2 regions of the Bradyrhizobium sp. UFLA05-112 genome follow, and region 1 is predicted to be linked to the other one. Evidence: riboswitches for the same ligand, from Rfam matches in the RefSeq annotation. Region 1 holds a riboswitch; the other holds the start of a gene.
What was found. A riboswitch is a leader RNA that binds a small molecule or an ion and turns the genes downstream of it on or off. The one in region 1 is predicted to bind cobalamin.
Positions count from the first base shown of each region.

Region 2: linked by a shared signal. The riboswitch ahead of metE (5-methyltetrahydropteroyltriglutamate--homocysteine S-methyltransferase) and the one ahead of metE (5-methyltetrahydropteroyltriglutamate--homocysteine S-methyltransferase) in region 1 are both predicted to bind cobalamin.

Region 1 is NZ_JBANBK010000011.1:45,379-51,163, reverse strand. Features, by position in the region: gene SO180_RS08875 (MmgE/PrpD family protein) at 1-1,280, shown strand, start outside; gene prpC (bifunctional 2-methylcitrate synthase/citrate synthase) at 1,321-2,502, shown strand; gene prpB (methylisocitrate lyase) at 2,514-3,437, shown strand; cobalamin riboswitch at 3,470-3,695, shown strand; partial or broken gene metE (5-methyltetrahydropteroyltriglutamate--homocysteine S-methyltransferase) at 3,801-5,785, shown strand, end outside.
Region 2 is NZ_JBANBK010000024.1:75,200-80,984, forward strand. Features, by position in the region: gene SO180_RS16415 (carbohydrate porin) at 1-161, opposite strand, end outside; gene SO180_RS16420 (TauD/TfdA dioxygenase family protein) at 894-1,817, opposite strand; cobalamin riboswitch at 2,326-2,550, shown strand; gene metE (5-methyltetrahydropteroyltriglutamate--homocysteine S-methyltransferase) at 2,657-4,981, shown strand; partial or broken gene SO180_RS16430 (IS5/IS1182 family transposase) at 5,004-5,148, opposite strand; gene SO180_RS16435 (hypothetical protein) at 5,270-5,566, opposite strand.

The DNA.
Region 1 (5,785 bases):
CGGTGTTCGGATTGCCGCAATCGCAACGCATCTCGCCGGAATGGGCCGCCTGGGCCAACGGCGTTGCGGTGCGCGAGTTGGATTTCCACGACACGTTCCTCGCCGCCGACTATTCGCACCCAGGCGACAATATTCCACCGATCCTGGCAGTGGCCCAGCACTGCGGCCTCGACGGCGCCGCGCTGATCCGGGGCCTTGCGACCGGCTATGAGATCCAGGTCAATCTGGTGAAGGGCATCTGCCTGCACGAGCACAAGATCGACCACATCGCCCATCTCGGCCCGTCGGCCGCCGCCGGCATCGGCACCGCGCTGGGCCTGCCAATCGAGACGATCTATCAGGCCGTACAGCAGGCACTGCATGTCACGACCACCACACGCCAATCGCGCAAGGGTGAAATCTCGAGCTGGAAAGCCTACGCACCGGCCTTTGCCGGCAAGATGGCGATCGAGGCGGTCGACCGCGTCATGCGCGGCGAAGGCGCGCCCTCGCCCACCTGGGAGGGCGAAGATGGATTTATCGCGTGGCTGCTGTCAGGTCCGAAAGCGCAATACGTCGTTCCCTTGCCGGAGAAGGGCGAGCCGAAGCGCGCCATCCTCGATACCTACACCAAGGAACATTCGGCGGAGTATCAGAGCCAGGCTCTGATCGATCTGGCGCGCCGGATGGGCCCGAAGATCGGCGATCCCACCAAGATCGAAAGCATCGTGATCCACACCAGCCATCACACTCATTACGTGATCGGCACCGGCGCCAACGATCCGCAGAAGATGGACCCGAAGGCCAGCCGCGAGACGCTCGACCATTCGATCATGTACATCTTCGCGGTCGCGCTCGAAGACGGCGGCTGGCACCACCAGAAGTCTTACGCGCCCGAGCGCTCTGCACGGCCGGAGACGGTTGCTCTGTGGCACAAGATCTCGACAATCGAAGATCCCGCCTGGACCCAGCGTTATCACAGCCACGATCCGAAGCAGAAGGCGTTCGGCGGCCGCGTGGTGGTTAAGCTCAAGGACGGCTCAACCATCAGCGACGAGCTTGCCGTGGCCGATGCCCATCCGCTCGGCGCGCGACCGTTCGCCCGTCCGCAATATGTCGCAAAATTCCGTGGCCTTGCCGAGGGCGTCATTGTGCCGGGCGAGCAGGATCGCTTCCTCGGCCTGGTCGAACGACTGCCCGAACTGACGGCCGGCGACCTCTCCGGCCTCATCTTCACCGTCGATCCATCGCAGCTCGGCGCGAAGGGATCGACTGGCGTCTTCGACTGGTCCGGCCGCTAAGGCCGCAACGCCGGCTCTCGGAAATCAAGGGATTGGCATCATGACGAACGAAGCGTCTTCAAAGCCCGCGCCCAAGAAGTCGGTCGCACTATCGGGCATCGTTGCCGGCAATACCGCGCTCTGCACAGTCGGCCGCACCGGCAACGATCTGCACTATCGCGGCTATGACATTCTCGATGTCGCAGAGACCTGCGAGTTCGAGGAGATCGCCTATCTGCTCGTGCACGGCAGCCTGCCGACGCCGGCCGAGCTTGCCGCCTACAAGACCAAGCTGAAGGGCCTGCGCGGCCTGCCCAATGCCGTCCGCGCGGCGTTGGAAGCTCTCCCCGCTGCAGCGCATCCGATGGACGTCATGCGCAGCGGCGTTTCAACGCTCGGCTGCGTGCTGCCGGAAGCACACGACCACAACCATCCTGGCGCCCGCGACATCGCCGATCGCCTGATGGCTTCGCTGGGCTCGATGCTGCTGTACTGGCACCACTTCGCCCAGAATGGCCGGCGCGTCGACGTCGAGACCGACGATGACACGATCGGCGGACACTTCCTGCATCTTCTGCACGGCCGTAAGCCGTCGGACTCGCATGTCCGTGCCATGCACACCTCGCTCAACCTCTACGCCGAGCACGAGTTCAACGCCTCGACCTTCACGGCTCGCTCGATCACCGGCACGGGCGCCGACATGTACTCGGCGATCACAGGCGCGATCGGCGCGTTGCGCGGGCCGAAGCACGGCGGCGCCAACGAAGTCGCCTTCGAGGTGCAGAAGCGTTATGGTGACGTCGATGAGGCCGACGCCGACATCCGCCGCCGGATCGCTGCCAAGGAAGTCGTGATCGGGTTTGGCCACCCCGTCTATACGATCGCCGACCCCCGCAACAAGGTGATCAAGGAAGTCGCGCGCCGCCTGTCGCGCGAGGCCGGCTCGATGAAGATGTTCGAGATCGCCGACCGGATCGAAGCCGTGATGGCGGAGACTAAAAAAATGTTCGCCAATCTCGACTGGTTCAGCGCGGTGTCCTATCACATGATGGACGTGCCGACCGCGATGTTCACGCCGCTGTTCGTGATCGCCCGCACGTCGGGATGGGCTGCCCACATCATCGAGCAGCGTATCGACAACAAGATCATCCGTCCGTCAGCCAATTACGTCGGTCCGGAGAATCTGACTTTCGTGCCGCTCGAACAGCGCAGCGGATTGCGCTCGTCGGTCCGCGCCGCCTGAGGAACTGCCAGATGCCCTATCTCGTTGCCGCCGATCTGCCGCAAGAGCCTGCCGGGCTCCGCTTCCGCGCGTTCCTGAAGCAGCCGGGCATTCTGAAGCTTCCTGGCGCGCATAACGGCATGGCGGCGCTCCAGGCCAAAGCGGCCGGCTTCGAGGCGCTGTATCTCTCGGGTGCCGCGATGACAGCATCGATGGGCCTGCCCGATCTCGGGATCATCACCGTTGATGAAGTTGCCTTCTTCATCCGCCAGATCGTCCGCGCGTCGGGCCTGCCCCTTCTCGTCGATGCGGACACCGGCTACGGCGAGGCACTCAACGTCATGCATGCCACGCGCGTGTTCGAGGATGCCGGCGCAGCTGCGCTTCATCTCGAAGACCAGATCTTGCCGAAGAAATGCGGTCATTTGAACGACAAGAAAATTGCCGATGCACATGATATGGCAGCCAAAGTGGCAGCCGCGTCAAAAGCTCGTCGCAATCTCGTGATCATCGCCAGGACCGATGCGGCCTCAAGCGAAGGCCTCGATGGCGCCGTTGCCCGTGCCAAACTCTATATGGAGGCGGGTGCCGACGCGATCTTCCCCGAAGCGCTTAACACTGCCGAGATGTTCCGCGCCTTTGCCGAGCGTATGCCTGGCTTACCCCTGCTCGCCAATATGACCGAATTCGGAAAGACGCCGTTCTTCACAGCCGCGGAGTTCGAGGCGATGGGCTACGCCATGGTGATCTGGCCCGTGTCCTCGTTGCGCGTGGCGAACAAAGCGCAAGCAGAACTTTATGCTGCAATTTCGCGTGATGGAGGCACGCATAAGCTCGTCGACCGTATGCAGACGCGCGCGGAACTCTACGCGACAATCGGATTACACAATTACGAAGCTTTGGATGCCTCGATCATTCAAACAATCGTTCCGTCCGGTATGCCGCAGCGCAAGTGAACGGCGAGAGGTTGACGCCCCCCTCTCTTCCAGATAATCGGAATCGTCGAGGTTCTCCGGGTCCCACTTGATCCGGAGCTAAGAGGGAAGCCGGTGCGCTCCCGGTCCATTCGGACTGACGCAATGCCGGCGCTGCCCCCGCAACTGTAAGCGGTGAGCTCGCATCCAAAAGTGTCACTGAAGCACGTGCTTTGGGAAGGCCAGGATGCAGGCGACGACCCGCGAGCCAGGAGACCTGCCCCCGACAACATAATCGTCCACGGGCGGGGTGTCCCGGTGGTACGCCAAGCAGCTGCCGCATCTGCGGCTGCCCTGCCTGCATCCGCCATGGCCTTTTGCCCCCACCACAATGGGGTTAAAGCTATGACTTCTCTTTCACTTCCAGTCGCAACACTCGGCACGCCCCGCATCGGGCCACGCCGCGAACTCAAGCTCGCGCTCGAAGCCTTCTGGGCCGGCAAGATCAGCGAGCAGGAGCTTCTCGAAATCGCAGCCGGGCTCCGTGCTGCCAACTGGGCTCGCCAGAAATCGCTCGGCGCAACCATCATCCCGTCGAGCGATTTCTCGCTTTACGACCAGGTGCTCGACACCAGCGTCATGGTTGGCGCCATCCCCGATGCCTACGGCTGGAAGGGCGGCCTGGTCTCGCTCAAGACCTATTTCGCGATGGCACGCGGATCACAGGGCGACGCACACGACGCGAGTTGCGGTCACGCCCATCATGGACAGGTGCAACAGCGCAGGAAATGACCAAGTGGTTCGACACCAACTACCACTACATGGTTCCGGAATTTCACAAGGGCCAGACCTTCAAGCTCTCCTCGCGCAAGGTGATCCAGGAGTACGATGAAGCCAAGGCGCTCGGCTATCAGACCCGTCCGGTGCTGGTCGGTCCCGTCACCTTCCTGAAGCTCGGCAAAAGCCATGACGCGGCGGTCGATCCAATCTCGCTGCTCGATGGCCTGCTGCCCGTCTATGTCGACGTTCTCCAGGAGCTCGCCAAGCGCGGCGCTGAATGGGTCCAGATCGACGAGCCTTGCCTGGTGCTCGATCTCAATGAGATCGAGCGGAACGCACTCCAGCGCGCCTATACGCGCTTCGCCAAGGACGTGCCCAACGTCAAGATCATGCTCGCCACCTATTTCGGCGCGATTGGCGACAACCTTGCAACCGCTCTGGCGCTCCCGGTAGCCGGGCTGCACGTCGACCTGATCCGCGCGCCGCAGCAGCTGAGCCAGGTCGAATCCGGCGCCCGCGCCGACCTCGTGATCTCGCTCGGTGTCATCGACGGCCGTAACGTCTGGCGCTCCAACCTGTCGGCGCTGATCGACCGCTACAAGCCGATCATTGCCAGGCTCGGCCCCGGCCGCGTGCAGATCGCGCCGTCCTGTTCGCTGCTGCATACGCCGATCGATCTCGAGCTTGAGACCGGCCTCGATCCCGACGTCAAGAGCTGGCTTGCCTTCTCGGTGCAGAAGATCGCGGAGCTGTCCACGCTAGCGAGGGCCCTCGCAGGCGATGACAGCGTCGCCGATGCCCTCGCCGCTTCGGACAAGGCCGCGAAAGCCCGCCAGATCTCACCCAAGATCCACGACGCGGCGGTCGCCAAACGCATGGCGGCGATCGACGACGCCATGCGCCGTCGTACCAGCGCTTTTGCGAGCCGCGCGGAGATCCAACGCAAGCGCTTTGGCCTTCCGGCCTTCCCGACGACGACGATCGGCTCGTTCCCGCAGACCGCGGACGTGCGCAATGCCCGCGCCGCGCATGCCAAGGGCAAGCTGACCGACGCGCAGTACGAGCACTCAAGGAGCAAACCGCCCGCACGGTGCGCTGGCAGGAGGAGATCGGGCTCGACGTGCTCGTCCATGGCGAGTTCGAACGCAACGACATGGTGCAGTATTTTGGCGAGCAGCTCTCCGGCTTCGTCTTCACCCGGTATGGCTGGGTGCAGTCCTACGGCTCCCGCTACGTCCGCCCGCCGATCCTGTTCGGCGATGTCTCGCGGCCAAAACCAATGACGGTCGACTGGTGGCGCTATTCGCAGTCGCTGACGAAGAAGCCGATGAAGGCGATGCTCACCGGGCCGGTGACGATCCTGAACTGGTCATTCGTGCGCGACGATCTTCCGCGGAGCGAGGCCTGCCGCCAGATCGCGCTCGCGATCCGCGACGAGGTCACCGACCTCGAAAAGGCCGGCGCGACCATGATCCAGATCGACGAAGCCGCGCTTCGCGAGGGCCTGCCGCTGCGTCACTCCGAATGGAAGACCTATCTCGACTGGGCCGTGGAGAGTTTCCGCATCTGCTCGACCGGCGTTGCCGATGCCACGCAGATCCACACCCACA
Region 2 (5,785 bases), on a different contig from region 1:
TGATTCGGAGTGCCGTTTTTGGGGTTAGGCACGTTGGCAGCGTGCGCCGGCGCCAAGCCGCCGATGGGACTCGCCGCGAGGGACAGCGCGACAGCAAGCCACCTCTGCGCATTGGCTTCATGAAGCGTCGTTTGTAGCGCGCTAGCCGCAAGACGATGCAATTGACCGGCCCGAAGCCTTGAGATCTTTGAAGCCTGAATACTCGAGACGGCGGAGATCGCATTGGGAGTAGACCTTCTAGATGCAGATGACGAGATAGTAGATCCCTCAGGCCCGACGGCGCAGCCAGATCTATAATGCATCCCGACTTCCTTAACGCGTGAAGAACGACTTGTTGCTGAGCCACGATTGCCATGTGTTTGACGTTTGCATCAATTGCTAGGGTTGGTAGGTGACACCGGGCTCGCAAGCCATTGCTGCGCGATTCCGCTCCTTAACGCTCGAAGCTGTCGCCGCGACCAATCGTTACTCGTTTCGCTGGGATCTCGCGCGTGGATGAAAAGCCGGTTCAGGTCCTGGGCTCGTCTACCGACAAAGGCACGCGCAAAGCCCATCCGACACCGTCGCCACGAGGTCAAGAAGACTGGAGTGGACCATCTACTGGACGGGTATAACGACCGCGCTCGCCCACGCTTCTCAAGGTTAGACGCGGCTGTCGGGAGGCACTTTCAAAGCGGCAAGCCGCCATTGCTGATGGGGACGACGGCATCTTGCGAGAAAGCCGATATGGCCTCACAAGAACCGGCCCTGCTTTTTATTTGAGAACGCGCGGCGCGCCGATCGAAGACATCGTGAAAATGCGATAACGAAGCAATCCGAATGCTGCATGCAGCAAATTGGCGAACAAAGGTAGGGTGTGCATCGACCGGATCGCGGCCAATCTTGTGAAGGCGCTAGGCGACCTTCGGTTCCTTGGCTGCCTTGATGCGTGTTACGCTGCTCTGACCATCGATGCTGACGGGTACTTCACCGGCGACGGTGGCGCGACGAACGAGGCGATGCTGATCGCCGTAATCGTTCACCGCGTAATGCTGCGTAGCCCGATTGTCCCAGATCGCTATATCGCCTTCCCTCCAGCTCCAGCGGACGGTATTTTCGAGAGCCGTAATATGAGACTGAAAGACATCAAACAGCTTTTGGCCGTCGTATTTTGGGATACCAACGAAATTTTGCACCAGAGCGCCGAGCACCAGCGCGCGTTCGCCGGTCTCGGGGTGCACGCGCACCACAGGATGCTCAGTCTGATAGATCGTCCTAGTGAAGACTTCGTCCAAGTGCTTTTTGTCGAGCTCGCTGACACGGTCCAGTATTGCGTAGTCAAAGGAGTTGCTGTGAACGGCCCAAAGCTTGTCTGCAAGCCGCTGCAACGGCGGTGCTAGGTCGAGGTAGGCCGCAACGGTGTTTGACCAGGCTGTGTCGCCACCGAAGGGTGGTATTACAACGCCTCGTAGCACCGCAATTTTGGGGTAGGCATCGACGAAGGTTCCATCGGTGTGCCACAAGTCGGCCCGGCTACCGGCGCGGGCAGAGTCAAGCTCGATGATCGACCTCGTTCCCATTATGGCACCGAGCGTTGGATGAGGTGCCAGACTTCCAAAACGAAGTGTAAAGCGCTCCTGCTCAGCATCGTCGAGATGACCCTGGTCGCGGAAGAAAATAACCTTGTGCTCCAGCAGCAGCTCATTGATCGCGGCGATCGTCTGGTCCGGCAAGTCTCCCGACAGCTTGACGTTTCGGATCTCTGCGCCGATGCGCGCTGCGCGTTTGACGATGTCGGCACGAGGAATGATGCTATCCGACGATACGGCTGCATCCATGGTGACACTCTCCAATTTGCAGCAACAGCGACGAGCTCTTCTTGTGCTCTTGAGGCGACCTCGTAAAATTGACCGGGTCTGTCAGTTCGATCAATTCCTAGTATTGGTAGTTGACCGATCCAAAATGCCTTGCACTTCGCTGGGACGTTGATGCAGATGTTGCAGTTCGGTGCCGACGAACAAGAAAACCGTCCGCGTTGGAATCGACAACGACGCTCCTCAAGGTCTCGTTGGCCGAGATCTATTTTGCTTCCTTCGTACTGTTCGATCGATGGCGATCTTGACGGCGGCGGAGGTCGACGCCATGAAGGTATAAGACGCACTTTACGACGCACTCGCACGTGTTAGGCGCGAGCTCGTCGAGCAGATCCTGCCGCGTGAAGCTTTGCGCGACGATTGCTCCGGACAGATGCGAAGGGCTCGATGCTTTCTTCGTTAAGACAGACCTGCCCGGCCAGAAGCCGCAGCAAAGGTAATCCGCAGAGGTTGACGTTACCCCTCTGGTGCAGATAATCGAAGTTGTCGAGGTTCTCCAGATCTCTCTTGATCTGGTGCTAAGAGGGAAGCCGGTGCGTCCTCGATCCGTTCAGGATTGAATCAATGCCGGCGCTGCCCCCGCAACTGTAAGCGGCGAGCCCGCATCCATACGTGTCACTGAAGCAGGCGCTTCGGGAAGGCCGGATGCAGGCGATGACTCGCGAGCCAGGAGACCTGCCCCGACAACATAATCGACCACGGGCGGGGTGTCCGGTGGTACGCCAAGCAGCAGGGCGTTTTCGCGGCCCTCCTGCCTGCGTCTCCGCCATAGCCTTTGCTCCAACCACAATGGGGTTAAAGCTATGTCTCTTCCCTCACTTCCTGTCGCAACCCTCGGCATGCCACGTATCGGGCCACGCCGCGAACTCAAACTGGCGCTCGAAGGCTACTGGGAGGGCAAGATCAACGACCGGCAGCTTCTTGAAGCTGCGGCCGGCCTTCGTGTCGCTAACTGGGCACGGCAGAATTCGCTTGGCGTCACCGTCATCCCATCGAATGATTTCTCACTCTATGACCAGGTTCTCGACACGAGCGTCATGGTTGGCGCGATTCCTAAAGCGTACGGCTGGGAGGACGGTCCGGTCTCGCTGACAACCTATTTCGCCATGGCACGGGGCTCGCAAGACCAGGAGCACGACGGTCAAGCCCATCATGGCCATGGCGCCGCTGCGCAGGAAATGACCAAGTGGTTCGATACCAATTACCACTACATGGTGCCCGAATTCCATAAAGGTCAGACCTTCAGGCTTTCCTCCCGTAAGCCGATCGAGGAATATGAGGAGGCGAAAGCCCTTGGCTATCAAACACGGCCTGTCCTGATCGGACCAGTCACCTTCCTTAAGCTCGGCAAGAGCGCCGACTTGGCGTTTGATCCGATTTCGCTGCTCGATAGTCTCGTTCCGGTCTATGTCGAGGTCCTCCAAGAACTGGCGAAACGTGGAGCCGAGTGGGTCCAGCTTGACGAGCCCTGCTTGGTGCTCGATCTGGACGAGACCACACGAAGCGCGCTGCAGCGTGTCTATCGGCGTTTCGCCAAGGAGGTGCCCGGCATCAAGATCATGCTTGCCACTTATTTCGGTGCAATTGGCGACAATCTGGCGACAGCTCTGGGGCTGCCAGTCGCCGGATTGCACGTCGATCTGGTCCGCGCTCCTCAACAATTGAGCCAGATTGAACCCGGCGCCCGCGCGGACCTCGTGATTTCACTCGGCATCATCGATGGCCGCAACGTGTGGCGCGCCGACCTGTCGGCACTCGTGGAGCGGTTCAGGCCCGTCATTGCAACGTTCGGCAAGGATCGCGTGCAGCTGGCGCCGTCCTGCTCACTCCTTCATGTCCCAATCGACCTTGAGCTGGAGACCGATCTCGATTCTGACGTAAAGAGCTGGCTTGCCTTCTCGGTTCAGAAGATCGGCGAGCTCGCGACCTTGGCAAAAGCGCTCGCGGTCGACGGAAAGGTCGTTGCCGCCGCGTTTGCCGAATCGGACTTTGCGGCGACGGCCCGCCGAGCTTCGCCAAAGATCCATGACACGACCGTTGCCCAGCGTACGGCGGCGATTGATGCGGTTATGCGCCGCCGCAATAGCGCTTTTGAGAGCCGCGCCGAGGTTCAGCGCAAGCGTTTCGGCCTGCCGCTTTTCCCAACGACCACGATCGGGTCGTTCCCGCAGACGGCAGAAGTCCGCACTGCTCGCGCCGCGCGTGCCAAGGGAAAGTTAACGGACGCGCAATATGAACAATTCCTGAAGGATGAAACGGCTCGCGCCGTCCGATGGCAGGAAGACATCGGACTCGACGTGCTCGTACACGGCGAGTTCGAGCGCAACGATATGGTCCAGTATTTCGCTGAGCAGCTCTCCGGGTTCCTATTTACTAAGCACGGCTGGGTGCAATCTTATGGCTCCCGTTACGTTCGCCCTCCGATCTTATTCGGCGATGTCTCCCGGCCGAAGGCGATGACCGTCGAATGGTGGAGCTACGCGCAATCGCTGACCAGGAAGCCTATGAAGGCCATGCTTACGGGGCCGGTGACGATCCTGAATTGGTCGTTCGTCCGTGACGACATTCCGCGCAGCGAGGCCTGCCGTCAGATCGCGCTCGCGATCCGGGACGAGGTCGCCGACCTCGAAAAGGCGGGCGCGACCATGATCCAAATCGATGAGGCAGCGCTACGCGAAGGTTTGCCGCTCCGTCGATCCGACTGGAAGGCCTATCTCGACTGGGCCGTGGAGAGCTTCCGCATCTGCTCCTCTGGTGTTGCCGACGCAACGCAGATCCATACCCATATGTGCTATTCGGAGTTCAATGCCATCATTGATGGAATCGCCGCGATGGACGCTGATGTCATCTCGATCGAAACCTCCCGTTCTAAGATGGAACTGCTCGATGCATTCACCGCCTTCAAATACCCGAACGACATCGGCCCCGGCGTCTATGACATCCACTCGCCGCGCGTGCCCGAAGCCACTGAGATGAAGGATCTCATCGCGCTGGCCCGCCAACGGCTGTCGGACTCACAGCTCTGGATCAATCCGGATTGCGGTCTGAAGACTCGTCAATGGGAGGAAGTCCGTCCGGCGCTCATCAACATGGTTGCAGCGGCCCGCGAACTACGCAAGGCGGGCTGACGCCAGCGTGACCTTGCGCCTGCAACAGCTCCTGCAGCAGCTTCTCCGGCGGGATTGACGGCGGTCCAATCGACCGAATAGAGCGCGACACACTCGCGCTCAAGCGCCGAACGCGGCTCGTTCACCATCGTCCGGGTTGCTTGCAGCGGATGATCACGTTGCCCTCGCCCAGCTTTTACTGTCTCGACGGGTAAGCCTGACTACTTCCATGGACATCGACGAAGACGGGCCTTTTCTTGCTAGACGGCGCTCAACGGAAATTAGTTGCCACTCCGCGCGCACGAACAATTATAGATCAGATTGTATATTCGCTAAAACGTCGCCGGCCACGATTTCGGGGTCTCCAAGCTCAAGGTCATGCAGGCTCGCTTGAACAAACTCCAACACCTTGTGATTGGCCGCAATGGCGCTTTCGCGATCCTCGAAGATCATAACAGCGACACAGATACCTTCGCCTGCATCCAACACGTAGTAAGATCTGAAACCATGCGCTTCCCTTAGGATCTGACCGATACCGCTTTTGGCGCGGCGAGCAGCATCCGCAACCGAACGAACTTTGAGGTACTTGAGAATGACCATGTACATCGAAGCGCCTCGACTTTCAGTTCCACCTCACCTATCAAAGCCCATCGAGCCGCGCTTGGACGAGCTCCCACTCCCGCTGTGGCCACAACGCCCGCCCCAAAGGGCCTGCGCTAGGGATTGTTAGTGGGCGACTGAGAGTGAGCCGACCCGCCTCGTTGCCGTACATGATGGCCCAGAGCTGCGGACAGCTCAACCAAAGCCGGCCGGTTACGTGTCAGC